One region of the Paenibacillus sp. PastF-3 genome, then DNA from elsewhere that is predicted to be linked to it. Evidence: a T-box and tRNA genes for the amino acid it is inferred to sense, from the RefSeq annotation. Region 1 holds a T-box; the other holds one or more tRNA genes.
What was found. The T-box of region 1 lies ahead of tyrS (tyrosine--tRNA ligase). A T-box ahead of a tRNA ligase gene usually reads a tRNA of that ligase, here a tRNA-Tyr.
Positions count from the first base shown of each region.

Region 2: it encodes a tRNA-Tyr, which carries the amino acid that the T-box ahead of tyrS (tyrosine--tRNA ligase) is inferred to sense. The anticodon was not compared.

Region 1 covers NZ_JARXWM010000008.1:283,257-291,692, reverse strand. Annotated here, with positions in the region: gene M2444_RS18320 (DNA alkylation repair protein) at 1-228, shown strand, start outside; gene M2444_RS18315 (acetamidase/formamidase family protein) at 482-2,032, shown strand; gene M2444_RS18310 (Lrp/AsnC family transcriptional regulator) at 2,119-2,565, opposite strand; T-box leader at 2,717-2,947, shown strand; gene tyrS (tyrosine--tRNA ligase) at 3,087-4,346, shown strand; gene M2444_RS18300 (hypothetical protein) at 4,562-4,852, shown strand; gene M2444_RS18295 (anaerobic sulfatase maturase) at 5,172-6,416, shown strand; gene M2444_RS18290 (ROK family protein) at 6,484-7,683, opposite strand; gene M2444_RS18285 (chromate transporter) at 7,870-8,436, shown strand, end outside.
Region 2 covers NZ_JARXWM010000005.1:284-8,719, forward strand. Annotated here, with positions in the region: partial or broken rRNA gene M2444_RS11745 (23S ribosomal RNA) at 1-736, shown strand, start outside; tRNA gene M2444_RS11750 (tRNA-Ser) at 819-910, shown strand; tRNA gene M2444_RS11755 (tRNA-Met) at 942-1,018, shown strand; tRNA gene M2444_RS11760 (tRNA-Val) at 1,027-1,102, shown strand; tRNA gene M2444_RS11765 (tRNA-Thr) at 1,135-1,210, shown strand; tRNA gene M2444_RS11770 (tRNA-Asp) at 1,224-1,301, shown strand; tRNA gene M2444_RS11775 (tRNA-Phe) at 1,368-1,440, shown strand; tRNA gene M2444_RS11780 (tRNA-Tyr) at 1,450-1,535, shown strand; tRNA gene M2444_RS11785 (tRNA-Lys) at 1,541-1,613, shown strand; gene M2444_RS11790 (PucR family transcriptional regulator) at 1,763-2,857, shown strand; gene M2444_RS11795 (ABC transporter ATP-binding protein) at 2,972-4,093, shown strand; gene hprK (HPr(Ser) kinase/phosphatase) at 4,304-5,242, shown strand; gene lgt (prolipoprotein diacylglyceryl transferase) at 5,255-6,286, shown strand; gene ppaX (pyrophosphatase PpaX) at 6,292-6,948, shown strand; gene M2444_RS11815 (acyltransferase) at 6,945-7,454, shown strand; gene M2444_RS11820 (acyltransferase) at 7,748-8,436, shown strand, end outside.

The DNA.
Region 1 (8,436 bases):
ATTGCGCTCAAAGAAAACCCAGCAATAGCTCTTCCATTATTAGATCCACTTAAATCAGATCCGGCAAAATACGTACAGGATTCTGTAAGTAATTGGCTGAACGATGCGAGTAAAAGCAATCCGGAATGGGTGCTGCAGCTTAGCGAGAAGTGGTTGATTTCTTCGGATTCCAAGGAAACGAAGCGGATTGTAACACGGGCAACAAGGAGTATAACTGCTCTACGTTGAAAATGAAGTATCACTTTAGAATGGATGATAGAACGTTAAACACTTTGGCTAATTAGCTAATAAGTGTTGGCGTTTTTTTTATGTAACGAAGAAGCGGGCTTGGATAATTAAAGATATCTAATAGTTATAACTTATTATTTAAGCTTAGAAGTGTATAAATATTTATATTGTTAATCTGGAATCCATCTGTTATACTCAAAAACACGATATGTTATAAAATATAACATTAAATTGAGTTGAGGAGGATCTGACTATGAAAAGACAAATATTCCTGAAGGTTAGTGTCATTTTATCAACGGTTTTGCTAGTTGATTCATCAGTTAGTGTTATGTATGCTAACACTGATATTGGTGCTTATAAACCGAAAACTCATGTTCTAAAGGCAAACTCGGAGACTGTTCGCTGGGGGAATATTGGTAAGGGTAATCCAGCTTTAACGGTACAATCAGGAGATATTGTAACGGTCGAGGCAATTACGCATCATTCCGGTGATGATTACGACCGAATGATTAAAGGGGATGCGGGTGTTGAAGATATTTTTCACTGGATAGAAGGGGAGAAGAACGAAGCGCTTCGTGGACCAGGCGTACATATTATGACGGGACCTATCGCAGTAGAAGGCGCTGAGCCAGGGGATGTTCTGGAAGTGAAGATTTTGGACATGAAGCTGAGACCTAATGGAAATGACAAATACGCAGGTAAAACCTATGGCGTGAATGCCGCGGCGAACTGGGGTTATCTATACGGAGATATGGTTGAGGAGCCGAAAAAACGTGAAGTGGTCACCATCTATGAGATGGATACTGAAGGTGGGACGGATTATGCAACTGCTGTTTATAACTACAGATGGACAGCGCAAACCGATCCGGATGGTCAAGTGCACCCGACAATCGACTACCCAGGTGTAATTGTAGACCATAATACGATTGATAAGAACTTTGATGTATTGAAAGGTATAAAGATTCCAGTACGTCTCCACTTCGGCACGATGGGTGTGGCGCCTAAAGAAGCAGATATCGTTGATTCCGTCCCTCCTTCTTACAATGGTGGCAATGTAGATGATTGGCGGATTACTGAAGGTGCAACGATGTATTACCCTGTATCCGTACCGGGTGCGCTACTGTCGATTGGTGATCCGCATGCCGGTCAAGGGGATTCTGAGATTAACGGAACGGCTATCGAGACATCGGTCACTGGTGATATACAAGTCATTCTTCATAAAAAAGCAACGCTTAACAAAAAATTGAATGGGTTAAGTTTCCCATTACTTGAAAATGAGTACGAATGGGTTGTGCATGGCTTCAGTTATGCGAATTATTTGGAGGCTCTCGGAGCAAGTGCACAAACAGATATCTTCAAAAACTCTTCCATCGACAAAGCGATGAAGGATGCTGCTCATAAAACGAAAGATTTTTTAATGGGTGGAATGGATTTGAGTGAGGATGAAGCGTACTCACTGATGTCTGTGTCTGCGGATTTCGGAATTACACAGGTGGTGGATGGTAATTGGGGCGTGCATGCTTTGATCGATAAAGGCCAATTCGGTGATTCGGAGCGCAAGGCAGTGGGATTACGTAGCAGCTTTGAAAGCTTTGGTGCGAAGGTGAGCTGGAAACCGGCTACTCAGACAGTAACTATAAGCTACAATAATAATGTTCTAGAGATGAAAGTCGGGGCGACGACAGGAATGTATAATGGAGAGGTCGTTAAGCTCGTTGCTCCAATAGAAGTTGTAAAAGAGAAGACTCAGGTCAGTGAATATTTCGCGAAATTTTATAAAGCTAAGTTATCTAAAACAGAGTAGGTGAATTAGTATAATTAGCAATCATTTCTTAATCATTATAAGATCCAAACCAGAGGAGAACCGTCTTTATAAAGTCGGTTCTTTTTTTATATATTTAGACCGTCCTGATTTTTATGGCGCTTTAATAAGATTTGGTTTTCTACACGGACTAGACCGTCCAGACAGTAGATGGATTCATGCATAAACCGTTCCATCTCTTCAAGGTTCTCAACTAGAATGTGAATGTGAAGAATGCAAGGCCCTGTCATTTCATAAAGTACGGCTACGCGTTCATTTTCTTTCAAGATCCCGACTATATGATTTAAATGAGAAGGCTCTACTTCAAGCTCCAAATATGCGGAAATTTTCTTTCCTAGCTTTTCTGCGTTAATGACGATTGAGAATTGCTCAATAATTCCTTGATTGACGAGCCGATCAATACGATCCTTAACCGCTACACTAGATAAATTAACTTCTTTAGCTAGATCGGTGTAGGAGATTCTGCTGTTTTGAGTTAGGCGTTCTAAAATATGATTATCGATTGGATCAAGCATACGGAGTCGTTCACCTCTTTTTTCGTAATTGTAACAGAAAAAAATAGGCAATGCCTAGTAGTGCATCACAGCAGGAGTGTGACTCAGCATTCTCAGCTTAAGATGTTGACATTGAAGAATTATTTCACTATACTGGCTGTAATCTTATATACGATATACGTTGAAGAAGCCCAGTAGTAGCTTAGTCCCTGTTCCAGAAAGCCGGGGGTTGATGAAACCCGGTACACACTAAGAGTACGAATTACACTTTGGAGTATCTCGGCTAACACCGAGCGGAATGGCGAACGATATCTCGTCACGAGTGGCATCAATGCTGTGTTTTAGCATTAGCGTTTCATTGGTGCAATCTGGGTGGTAACACGGTTATTCAATCGTCCCTATGTCTACAATAGACAAGGGGGCGATTTTTTTGTTTTTAAATATAGGGATTTATAGGTTTCACTTCATCAATTATCCTTATATTTGCTTGGCGGACTGATGATTCGTTATAGGATATCTACTAATTTAAGGGGTGTTAGGCAATGAATATTATCGACGAACTAGAATGGCGCGATGCCATCAATCAACAAACCGATGCCGAAGGGCTTAGAGAATTGACCAACAAGAAATCCGTTTCAGTGTACTGCGGTGTAGACCCGACGGGTGACAGTATGCATATTGGTCACTTGATTCCGTTCATGGTACTCAAAAGATTCCAGCTTGCAGGCCATCGTCCGGTTATTCTAATTGGCGGTGCAACAGGTACGATTGGTGATCCAAGTGGACGCCAGTCTGAACGCTCTTTGCAGACACTGGAGCAAATTCAAGCGAACGTGGATGCACTTACGGCACAAATGAAAAAACTGTTCGTAACCGATGGCGACAATCAAATTCGCATGGTGAACAACTATGATTGGACGCATAAAATCAATGTTATTGAGTTTTTGCGTGACTATGGTAAGAACTTCAGCATCAATTCGATGCTTGCCAAAGATGTTGTAGCGAGCAGATTGGACAGCGGAATTTCCTTTACGGAATTCTCCTACCAAATCCTGCAATCCCTAGATTACCTGCATTTGTACCAGCATGAAGATGTGCAGCTGCAAATTGGTGGCTCTGATCAATGGGGCAACATTACAAGTGGACTGGATTTGATCCGTAGAAAAGAAGGATCTGAAGCTATAGCCTTCGGTCTTACTATCCCGCTTATGCTGAAATCCGATGGCACGAAATTTGGTAAATCAGCTGGTGGAGCAATCTGGCTGGACCCGAACAAAACGACTGCGTTTGAGTTCTACCAGTTCTGGGCGAATACGGATGACCGTGATGTTGTGAAATACTTGAAGTACTTCACATTCCTTTCTAAAGAACAAATTGATGCAATTGCAGAAAAAGTACAGTCTGAACCACATAAACGTGAGGCTCAAAAAACACTAGCTGAAGAAATGACCAGATTCGTGCATGGTGAAGAATTGCTGGAGCAGGCGAAACGTATTACTGCTGCTCTGTTCAGTGGAGATATCAAATCCCTAACAGCTGATGAGATCGAGCAAGGCTTCAAGGAAATGCCGACTTACGAAACTACACTGGAATCCAAAAACATCGTAGAGTGGTTGGTTGATCTCGGGATCGAGCCATCTAAGCGTCAAGCGCGTGAAGATATCACCAAAGGCGCAATTTCCATGAACGGTGAAAAAGTTAGCGATGTAGCATTTGAAGTTACAGCAAATGAAGCGATCGGTGGCCGGTTTATCATTATCCGTAAGGGTAAGAAAAACTACAGCTTGGTGAAATTGTCCTAGAAGGTATAATATTAATAGGTCTTCCTTATATGAATAAGGGAGGCTTATTGCTATATTTGGGATAGTTAGCTTATCATTTACGTATTAAAATGAAAATCGAAGGTGAAATCGTTGGAATTATGTTAAGATTAGGATTCGTGTGATTTATAGATTAACATAATCATCAGAAACCATAATAGAAAATTAGGAGTGGTAATTTGAGAAGACAAAAACCAATGACCATGGAAGAATTAATGAATGAACTTCAAGGTCAAAAAATGAATCAAGAAGATCCCAATGAAATATCTTTTGAAAAGCTGTTTAATGAAGAGTTTATGAAAAAATACTCGAACTGGATGAGTTTTGATGAATTTTTAATCAAAGGGAACTTTCAAGTAAAGACAGAAGAAGATGTTGCTGACATACCTGATGAACTTTTTGATCGTCATGTAGCAAGAGAGACGAAGTTTGCAGATTGGAAATCAATGTTGGAAACAGCAAATAAGGAATACGTCCGTACAACATGAAACAACATTAGTATTTAAAGTCCCCGAAACGGAACTGCCCCCGTTTGAAATTTGGGATTAAAGTACCTAACAAGTTTAAATAGCCAGTCGCTGGAAATTCAGCGACTGGCTATTTTTTTCGCTAAAATACTGTAATCAAACGAATCCCATTCTCAAATATACTGCACTCTCATTAGTTTATGGGGAGGTGTTTTTTATGTCCAATTATTCGATTAACTGTGATGTTTTACTCATTGATGATTTGCATCCTATGATTTAATTGAAGACATAGGAAATCGCTTTAACAAAGATAGTATATACATAGGAGGGGCAGACTCGTATGGCAACATGCATGCAGACCACAAGGCCACAAACCCTTAATGTCATGTGGAAAACCGTCTCAGAGGATTGTAATCTAGCCTGTGATTATTGCTACTACAGCACAGCAGGGGGGCATCCTCGGCAACCGATCCGGGTGATGGATATGGATCTTCTGGAGCGATTTATCGCTCAGTACATGAAAAGATCATCAGGTATAGCGACTTTTTCTTGGCAGGGAGGGGAGCCGCTATTGGCCGGACTTCCGTATTTTGAACGCGTGATTTCACTCCAAGCTAAGTACGCTCCACCTCATACAATGATTAGTAATGCGCTGCAGACCAACGGAACGCTTATTAACGAGAAATGGGCGGAATTTTTTAAACGGTATAACTTTTTGGTTGGGATTAGTGTGGACGGTCCTGAGCCCATTCATGATGCGCATCGTATAACGGGCTCGGGGAAAGGTAGTTATGATCTAGTTATGCGTGGGGTTCGCCATTTACAGAATGAGGGTGTGGACTATAGTATTCTGACGGTGATCCATGAAGATAACGTAACGAAACCGGACGATTTGATGGCATTTTACCAAGAACAAAAATTTCCCTATGTTCAGTTTATCCCTTGCATGGATTTTGTTTCACAGAAGAGTGATATGCCTGGCCGCTTTCGAATTACACCTGAACAATACGGAGTCTTTTTATGCCGTACATTTGATCTGTGGTACAACGAGGGGTATCCAGAGCTTCCCATTCGTAATTTTGAGAATATGCTTCTAGTATTCATGCATCGGGAGGCAGAGTTGTGCGTTCACAGCTCATGCTGTCCGAAGATGATGGTGCTTGAAACCAACGGGGATGCTTATCCTTGCGATTTCTTTATTGATGAAGAGCACTGGTTAGGAAATATCGGCTATACCGACCTTGAAGCACTGCTTACCAGCCCTATATATGATGACTTTTTGTTAATGAAACCCAATATGAATGAATCATGCTATAAGTGTGAATATCTTAGCTTTTGCAATGGGGGATGCCCACGCAACCGGAATTGGCTTGATGTTCATGATCGTACTGAGGTTGATTATTTCTGCAGTAGCTATAAAATATTCTACTCATATGCCTATGAACGAATGATACTGCTAGCAAACCGACTTAAATCGGAGCAGATGCTGGCGTTCAGGAAAAGTGACAAACTACTTCCAGGTAGAAATGATCCATGTCTCTGCGGAAGCGGGAAAAAATTTAAGAGTTGCTGTCAACCACTATAGCTCAAATTTTTAAAAAAGGTTGTTCCAACAATCATGCAAATTGTTGTGAAACAACCTTTTTGATATGTTAAAGAACCATTTGGTTTCTCACCATAATAGCCGCACCAGTCACCACAGCTTCTTCTTTTAATGTACCCAGGGAGAAATGAGGTTGGTATTCAGGATAACGGTAAGTGTTTCGCTGTGCCACTTCAACCGCCGTTTGGAAAAACAATTCGTGAGAGTGGATGAGCGCACCACCTAGAATGATGGTTCCAGGATGAAACAGGTTAATAACGTTGGCGAGGCCAATACCGAAGTGAATGGCGGCTTGGGTAAATAATTCACGGGCGTGTGGATTACCCTCTCTAAAGGCTTGTACCAATACATCATAAGTCAGCTTCTCCGGCGATACTTTGTATCTTTGGAGGATCAGATCTTTGTCCATCTTTGCCTCTGAACGTGCACTTTGTTCGAGCGCCTGCACAGAAACGAATGCTTCTAAAGCTCCGTAATTCCCTTCATTATTTAATCGGGGTCCGTCTGTCTGGATGATCATTTGACCAATGGCATCTTCCATATCCATCGTGCCATGAACAATACTTCCATGCGACATCATCGCATAGCGGAGCCCTGCTCCAGCATGAACATAGAGCATATGTTGAATGTTAGCGTGACGGATGGACCATCGTTCTCCAAGGAGTGCGGAATTGGCACCGTTGTCGAGCAGAGCTTTGAAGCCCGTTCGTTCCTCCACCAATTTGCAAATAGGCAGATTGTTCCAGCCAGAAGAAGGGAAGTGTAGCGGTTTTAAGATAAAACCATTATCCCGGTCAAGCGGTCCCACGGCTCCAATTCCTATGCCAATAATTTGACTGTCCACTAACTGATGATCCCTGAGGAAAGCGCGTATTTGACTACTTACATGATCCATAAATCTTTCAGGTGTGAATGCCTGATCCATTCTCCAGTGAACAATTGATTTTGGATTCATTTGCATATCAAATAAACCAAGGGAAGAATACAGCCTGGAAATCTCTAAACCGATGATGTAACCGTAGGAAGGATTGATCTGGTATAAAATAGGTCTTCTGCCTCCGCTAGATTCCCCGAATCCGCATTCTATCAGCAAGCCTTCTTCCGTCATTTCATCTAATATTCGGGTCATTGTGCTTTTGGTAAGTGAAAATGTTTGTAGAAGATCTAACTTGGAAACTGTGCCTTGTTCGGCGATTCGGTCGTATAGGAGTTTCTTTGGGGATGGAATGTGTGTCGAGCGCTTTTCCACGATATACCTCCAAGCTATATATAGGGTGAACTAGTAAGATCGGTTTTAATAAAGTTTGTATTTATTAACATTAATATAGTATAACGCATAACCCAAAGAATGTATTTTACCGTTCAAAAAACTTAATTCCATTTTGGGAAAAAGTGATATAATGAAATTACGACAGAAAATATAAGGGTGGAGTCCATGAGAACAACTATGAAAACAAATGCGATGACGAATACAGACCTAAGGATAAGTCTATTGCTCCAGTTGTTTTGGGTATTTGTTCGAATCGGTCCTGTTACTTTCGGGGGAGGTTATGCGATGATCCCTATGATCGAACGGGAAATTTCCACTAAACGGAAATGGCTAGCTGAAGAGGAGATGGATGAAATTTTATCTTTAGCTGGCGCAGCACCAGGTGGGGTAGGAGTAAATGCGGCGGCATTCATTGGTTATCGACTTGCTGGTGTGAAGGGTGCGATTGCTGCAATCGCTGGGATTACGATTCCAACCTTTATCATTGTTTGTTTGCTTAGCGCCGTTTACTCACTTCTGGCCGACCAACCAAAAGTTATTGCCGCCATGAAGGGGATTCATGGTGCTGTTATTGCCTTGATCCTAGTAGCAGCATATCGAATGGCCAAGAACGCTATATTTGACAAGACTACGGCTGTTACGGCGCTAATTATACCGATTGTTTTATTAGTTTCCGGAATCAATCCCATTTACGTGATCGCAGCTGGATTGATTATCGGGTTTGTATATATG
Region 2 (8,436 bases), on a different contig from region 1:
GGAGGCGCCGTTGGGATACCACCCTGATCGTATCTAGGTTCTAACCTAGTACCGTAATCCGGTACGGGGACCGTGTCAGGCGGGCAGTTTGACTGGGGCGGTCGCCTCCTAAAGAGTAACGGAGGCGTTCCAAGGTTCCCTCAGAATGGTTGGAAATCATTCGAAGAGTGCAAAGGCATAAGGGAGCTTGACTGCGAGACCTACAAGTCGAGCAGGGACGAAAGTCGGACTTAGTGATCCGGTGGTACCGCATGGAAGGGCCATCGCTCAACGGATAAAAGCTACCCTGGGGATAACAGGCTTATCTCCCCCAAGAGTCCACATCGACGGGGAGGTTTGGCACCTCGATGTCGGCTCATCGCATCCTGGGGCTGAAGTAGGTCCCAAGGGTTGGGCTGTTCGCCCATTAAAGCGGTACGCGAGCTGGGTTCAGAACGTCGTGAGACAGTTCGGTCCCTATCTGTCGTGGGCGCAGGAAATTTGAGAGGAGCTGTCCTTAGTACGAGAGGACCGGGATGGACGTACCGCTGGTGCACCAGTTGTTTCGCCAGAAGCATGGCTGGGTAGCTACGTACGGACGGGATAAGCGCTGAAAGCATCTAAGCGTGAAGCCCCCCTCAAGATGAGATTTCCCAATTAGTAAGACCCCTTGAAGACGACGAGGTAGATAGGTTGGAGGTGGAAGTGCAGTAATGCATGGAGCTGACCAATACTAATCGGTCGAGGGCTTATCCTATACTTAAAACGCAAATTCAATTCGGATTCAGTTTTCAGGGAGTCAAATTCCTGTTTGGATTGCTGTGGTACTGATATCGTTTGGAGAGATACCCAAGTGGCTATAAGGGGACCCTCTGCTAAGGGGTTAGACTGCGTAAGCGGTGCGTGGGTTCGAATCCCACTCTCTCCGCCATTTTCAATCCATAGCATTTCTAAATTATTGTGGCGGTGTAGCTCAGCTGGCTAGAGCGTACGGTTCATACCCGTGAGGTCGGGGGTTCGATCCCCTTCGCCGCTACCATAATACCTGGAGGCTTAGCTCAGCTGGGAGAGCATCTGCCTTACAAGCAGAGGGTCGGGGGTTCGATCCCCTCAGCCTCCACCATTTTTATCTCTTTAGGATCTATTTCACACCGTGCCGGTGTAGCTCAACTGGTAGAGCAACTGACTTGTAATCAGTAGGTTGGGGGTTCAAGTCCTCTCGCCGGCACCATTATTATCAATGCGGAACCGTGGTGTAGTTGGCCTAACATGCCTGCCTGTCACGCAGGAGATCGCGAGTTCGAATCTCGTCGGTTCCGCCATTTTTTTCCACAAAACTAGGGTGGGAAGTTTAATGCTACCACTTTATTTTTATGTCAATTTAATATGGCTCGATAGCTCAGTCGGTAGAGCAGAGGACTGAAAATCCTCGTGTCGGCGGTTCGAATCCGTCTCGAGCCACTTTTCCCTGGGGGATTAGCGAAGTGGCCAAACGCATCAGACTGTAAATCTGCTCACGTACGTGTTCGGTGGTTCGAATCCATCATCCCCCACCATTTATGAGCCATTAGCTCAGTTGGTAGAGCACCTGACTTTTAATCAGGGTGTCGAAGGTTCGAGTCCTTCATGGCTCATCCCAAACAGAAAGTCATCACCTTAGGGTGGTGGCTTTTTTTGTGTTTTATGGTTGTATTATAGCAGCGCGCTACTGAAGCGATTAACATAATATAAGAGAATATGCTAAAATAGGCGAAAAGAGCAAAAGTGGTGGAGCATGGTGACTATGGATAGTGAGACATTGCGGAAAAAATTAGAGCAGCTCACCGGAAAGAGAACCGGAATCAAGCAGTTAGGGAGGCAACATTCAGCTTCTCTTTTTAGCATGGGATTAGAAGGACAGGATCAGCTGGTAATCCATGAGGGTCATCTCTGGGCACCTTTGTATGAGAGTGACGGACGTATAACCGCTGTTTGGGTAGAAATGGAGGGGCTTACCTCTCTGGAAGTACAACTGGTCAACTATGCAGTTCGAAATTTTGCTATTGCACTTAAAGCTACAGGGCTTAGAGAAGAAGGTGAAGTGGAGGCGCGGCAGCTTGGCGCTTGGTTGAACACGGAGCTAGAGCAAGAGAAGAATGACACTGAAATTCCCGATGAGATCACCCTAAAGGGACGTCTGTTCGGAGATATGATTCCATTCCTCCTTAGTAGTGAGATTGCGCATAGTCCACAGATCTCTTACCGTTCACTGATGAAATTACTGCGCAGCTATTTTGAGAACGAAATTCTGCTCATTCCCCTTCAAGAGAAGGAATGGTTAATATTAGCTCGTAAAGAATTACTTACGGGCGGGGATGATAAGGATGATGAAGAAGAGAGTGTAGATGATCTTCTAGCACAGACTAGTATGGGGTTACATGAGCTGATAGCTAGTGAATGGGTAGGGGTATTCCATTTGGCAGTAGCTCGAGCTATGGTCCCTGTTAAGGGATTGACTGGATCTGTAGCTCTGCTCAGGGAGACCATTGTACTCGGTCGTATTTTTCAAGTAGGAGAGTATATTCATTTACCTTGGGAGCTGCATTTGGAACGTCTGGTTAACAGCATTCCTGATGTACGCCGCAAACAGTTGCTTGGACAAATTGGTGACTATTCCTCTGTACTATCAGATAAAGAAATGCTGCTGACTTTGGAGACTTTTTTTGAGATGGACTGTAATGTAAGTGAAACCGCCAAGAAGTTGTATATCCATCGGAATACGCTGCTCTACCGTCTGGATAAGATAAAACAAGAGACCGGAGCAGATGTACGAAGCTTTGGGGACGCTGCTATTGTGAAGCTTACTATGCTTTTGTATAAAGTGACGAAAAGGAAATAGGTTTTTTGTGAACCTTACAAATAGCCATAGTGTCCCGACTGGGGTAATATAAATGTACAAGGAAGCAGAATTTTTATATTAACTAATTAATAATTAACTCGAGGGGGAAATACAATGGCAGGCGTACGTTTAGAGCATATTTTCAAAAAATACCCGGGTTCAGATAAAGCAACAGTAATCGATATCAATCTTGATATTAAAGATAAGGAATTTCTAGTATTGGTTGGACCTTCCGGTTGCGGTAAATCCACAACTTTGCGTATGATCGCTGGTTTGGAAGAAATCTCCGAAGGTAAAATGTACATTGGCGATCGTGTAGTTAATGACGTTGCACCTAAAGACCGCGATATCGCGATGGTATTCCAATCCTACGCCCTGTATCCGCATATGAGCGTATACCAAAACATGGCTTTCGGTTTGAAACTTCGTAAAGTGAAGAAGGATGAAATCGACAAGAAAGTTCGCGAAGCTGCTAAAATTCTTGATATCGAGCATTTGTTAGATCGTAAACCAAAAGCGCTTTCCGGTGGTCAACGCCAACGTGTCGCTTTGGGACGCGCTATCGTACGTGATCCACAAGTCTTCTTGATGGATGAGCCTCTTTCCAACTTGGATGCTAAACTTCGTGGTCAAATGCGTGCTGAAATCACTAAACTGGTTAAGCGCCTTGAAACTACTTGTATCTACGTAACGCATGACCAAACAGAAGCAATGACAATGGGTGATCGCATCGTAGTTATGTATGATGGTATCATTCAACAAGCAGCTTCCCCTGAAGAGTTGTACAATGAACCAACAAACTTGTTCGTAGCTGGATTTATCGGATCCCCTACAATGAACTTTATCAATGGTACTTTGTCCGAAGTGAGCGGTTCTATCCGTTTCCGTGCTGAGAACCTTGATGTTGAAGTACCAGGCGGAAAAGCTCAAATCATCCGCAACAAAGGCTACATCGGTAAAGAAGTAATCATGGGCGTTCGTCCAGAAGATATCCATGAAGAGCCAGTATTCTTGGAAGCTTCCCCGAACACAATCTTCACTTCATTGGTTGATGTTACTGAGAACCTTGGTCACGAAATGCTCCTTTACTTGAGCGGCCTTGGTAAATCTACTGTAATCGCTCGTGTAGATGGACGTTCCACTACTCGCGAAGGCAGCAAGCCTAAATTGGCTATTGATATGAACAAAGTTCACTTCTTTGATAAAGAATCCGAAGCTAACATTTTGTTGGGATAAGATTGTAAAGATCTTTTCTCTCTTGATAAAGCCACCCGAAAGGGTGGCTTTATTGTTTAGATGGACCCTGTTTGGTTAGGTGCTAAGATTGCATTCATAAGCGTTATCAATTAAGATAGCAGGAGAATTACCTCCGGAATGTAAAGAGATCACTGCCAACCGGACGCAGTAAGCGGACAAATACCGCAGGTGACGAAAGGACGAACTTACATGGCTAAGAAAGTAAAAGTATCTGAATTGGTACAGCATTTTCAATTAGAGGTTATTTCCGGCCAGGAAGGTCTAAAGAGACCCATTACGGTCGATGACCTGAATCGCCCTGGACTAGAGATTGCTGGTTATTTTGAATATTATCCAGAAGAACGTGTTCAATTGCTAGGCAAGACAGAACTCGCTTTTTTCTCCATGCTGCCCGAAGCTGAGCGGAAAAGTCGACTTCGTGGAATTTGCAATGATAACACACCTTGTATTGTCATTACACGTGGTTTGGATGTGCCTCAGGAGTTAATTGACATCAGTAATGAAAAGGCCCTTCCTGTGCTTCGCAGCTCGATGGCTACGACTATTTTTTCCAGCCGTTTGACTAGCTTCTTAGAAGGGAAATTGGCCCCAACGGCGACGATCCATGGCGTACTTTGTGATGTATATGGTGTAGGTATGCTAATTACGGGTAGTAGCGGGATTGGTAAAAGTGAAACAGCCCTTGAACTTGTAAAGCGCGGTCATCGATTGATTGCTGATGATGCAGTGGAAATCCGTCAGACTTCAGATAACCAGCTGCATGGTACAGCCCCTGAGTTAATCCGTCATTTACTGGAGATCCGTGGAGTAGGTATCATTAATGTAATGACACTTTTTGGTGCGGGTGCTATTCGTAATCATAAACGGATTACACTTGTTGTTAGATTGGAAGCTTGGCAGCAAGACAAGCAGTATGATCGACTTGGACTTGATGAGGAAACGACACGGATTATTGACACAGATGTTCCGCTTGTAACGATTCCCGTACGCCCGGGACGTAACCTTGCAGTTATTATAGAGGTTGCAGCGATGAACTATCGCCTGAAACAAATGGGCTTTAATGCAGCCTTGCAGTTCACGAATAAGCTAACTGCGACCATATCCGAAGATATGGATGATCTCGATTAGGAGTGTGAGAGAATGTTCCCATTAGCACTAAATCCTATTGTCTTCTCAATTGGATCACTGCAAGTACACTGGTACGGATTAATACTGGGTTTCGGTGCACTCGCGGGGTTATTTCTTGCGATCCGCGAGGGCAAACGGTTTGGTATACCACAAGAATTCTTTATGGATATGCTACTGCTAGGTGTGCCCTCGGCCATTATTGGGGCACGGATTTACTTTGTAGCGTTTAAATGGGAGGATTATAAGGATAATTTAATAGATGTCTTTAAGATCTGGAACGGTGGCATCGCTATCTACGGTGCTTTAATTGGAGCCATTATTTGTGGGATTATTTATTTCCGCTATAAAGGGTACCCCTTCTGGCGTATCGTTGATATTTGTGCTCCTGGACTACTTGCGGGTCAAATGATTGGACGCTGGGGGAACTTTGTCAACCAAGAGGCATACGGCAGCGTGGTTGAAGAGTCATTCTTGCGGGATAAACTGCATTTACCTGACTTCATTGTGAATCAAATGTACATAGGGGATGCTTTTCATCATCCGACCTTCTTGTATGAATCTCTTTGGAGCTTACTGGGTATCGCGCTACTCATGGTCCTTCGTCGCCAGAAGTTTGTGCGTGCCGGTGAGATCTTCATGTCTTACTTTATATGGTATTCTATCGGTCGTTTCTTCATTGAAGCTATACGTACAGACAGCTTGGCGTTTAATGGAAGCGCAGGCTTGGCATCCTTTATGAATGGATTGTGGAAACCGATGGAATGGCTAGGTTTTGAGCAAGGATACTTGGACCCAAGCTATGGAAATATCCGCATTTCTCAGCTGCTTGCGCTACTGATCATCGTCGCAGCTGTACTGCTTATCATTATTCGTAGGGTCACCGGAGAGTCAAAAGCACATTATTCTGATCCTATTGTATGTACTAAACCGATCAAAGCAGATACTATAGTGCCTGAAAGCGCAGTAAATACACCGCAGAAAGCTCGTCACGGGGCTCAATCTGAGCAAGGACAGCCTGCGGATGGAGATAAGAAGGAGCAGTAAAGCTTATGATAGAATGCGTTCTTTTTGATCTAGATGGAACGATTGTCGATACAAATGAGCTAATTATTAGTTCGTTTATGTACGCGCTGAAGGACAATGGTCTAGCTCCACTCACTAGGGAAGAGATTATTCCGCATATGGGCACAACCCTTCAGCAACAGATGAGAGTCTTCTCTGGACTTGAGGATGTAAGTGGTGCGCTTGAGAAATCCTACCGTTCTTATAATTATGAACATCACGATGCGTTAGTACGTCCCTTTCCTCAAGTGAATGAGACAATGGAAGAGCTCTTACGTCGCGGAATTAAAATGGGGATTGTGACCACAAAAATTCGTCCAACAACGATTAAATCGCTTGAGATGTTTGATTTGCTAAAGTACATGGATACGATTGTGACAGTGAACGATGTTACTGAACCAAAGCCACATCCTGAGCCTGTTCTGACAGCAGTCAATAACCTTGGCGTTGATCCTCGTAAAACTCTTATGGTGGGTGACAGTACGGTTGATATTCAGTCAGCAAAAGCTGCCGGTGTATATGCGGCTGGAGTATCGTGGTCATTGAAAGGCGAAGAGACTCTCCGCAAGTATGATCCCGACTATATTATCCATAACATGAAGGATATTATAGAAATAGTGGAGCGAGGAACGAGTGAATCGTGAGAAACGTAACCCGATATCCTGTAGAAGGTCATAACTCACTTTGGTACATTTACCGTACGGTCAGCCCGTGGAAGGGTGTCCGGAACTTTATTTTTATTCAGATTGCCCGTTATTGCCCGATTCTACCGTTAAAGAACTGGATCTATCGTCGGATTCTCGGGATGAAGGTAGGCAAGCATACCTCCTTCGGTCTGATGGCGATGGTGGATGTATTTTTTCCGGAAAAAATAACGGTGGGTGAGAACTCTATTATCGGTTATAACACGACGATTCTGGCGCATGAGTATTTAATCAAGGAATATCGTCTGGGTGAAGTAGTGATTGGTGAAAATGTATTGATTGGCGCGAATACAACGATTCTTCCCGGTGTAACCATTGGTGATTGGGCAGTTGTTGCCGCTGGATCAGTAGTACACAAGAACGTGGCGGCTGGCTCTTTTGTAGGAGGCAATCCACTGCGAGAGCTACGCCCAGCTTCATCGGAAGATTCTTCGGAACAAGTATAAAAGATGCTTCGTAAACCCTGCAGTTTCATATTGCGTTTTTTTAGCGCAGGATCTGCAGGGTTTCTTGCGTCTTGGAGAAGCTTATTAAGAAAACTTTAAGATCTTCTTAAGTTTTTTATTCGGATGTAGACGGTATAATTAGCCTTAGTAATCACGTAAATCCCACGCTAGGCATTCAGCTTCAAATATCAGAATGTAAATTCAGCAAGTGCAGACTTCCTGGTATGTTCAGTTTCCACATTCCGCTTAGCGTCTCTATGAACAACCATCATAGTAGAGAAGAGGAATTTAATATGAATACTGTGAGACAGGAAAGGCTGCCCCAGCTGGATATTTTCAGAGCCCTAGCTATATTAGGAGTACTGCATGTGCATGCGTCATCTTTTGCTGCTGGAGAGCAGGCACTGCATTCTCCTTATTATTACTGGCTGAACTGGATTAACATTTTCTTTAAATTCGGCACGCCCTCATTTATTTTCCTTAGCAGCTTCGTATTGTTTTATAATTATTATGGTCGTCCTGTGACATGCAGCTTGATCATTAATTTCTACCGTCGGCGATTAAAGTACATCTTGCTGCCTTATTTGCTAGCTTCTATGGGCTATTATGCACTAAGTCTATATGTTAACGGACGATTGATGCAGAACTTTGGAGACAACTTGTTAAGCTTTTCTAGAGCATTATTCTCGGGTTCCGCATATGCGCATTTGTATTTTGTCTTTATTAGCATTCAATTTTATTTACTTTTTCCAGTGCTGCTTAAGCTAATGCAGAGTTCCCGCTTCTTAATTAAATGGGCGATACCGGTGGGTTTGGCGCTTCAGTGGGGTTTTATTTTTTGGAATAAGTACGAGCTGCATATTGTTGAAAAAGGGAGCTTGGCGATCTCCTACCTGGCTTATTATATGATGGGTGCTTTTATCGCGATTCACTTTGATAAGGTAAAGATATGGCTGATGAAGCCATGGAGGGAACAATCTGC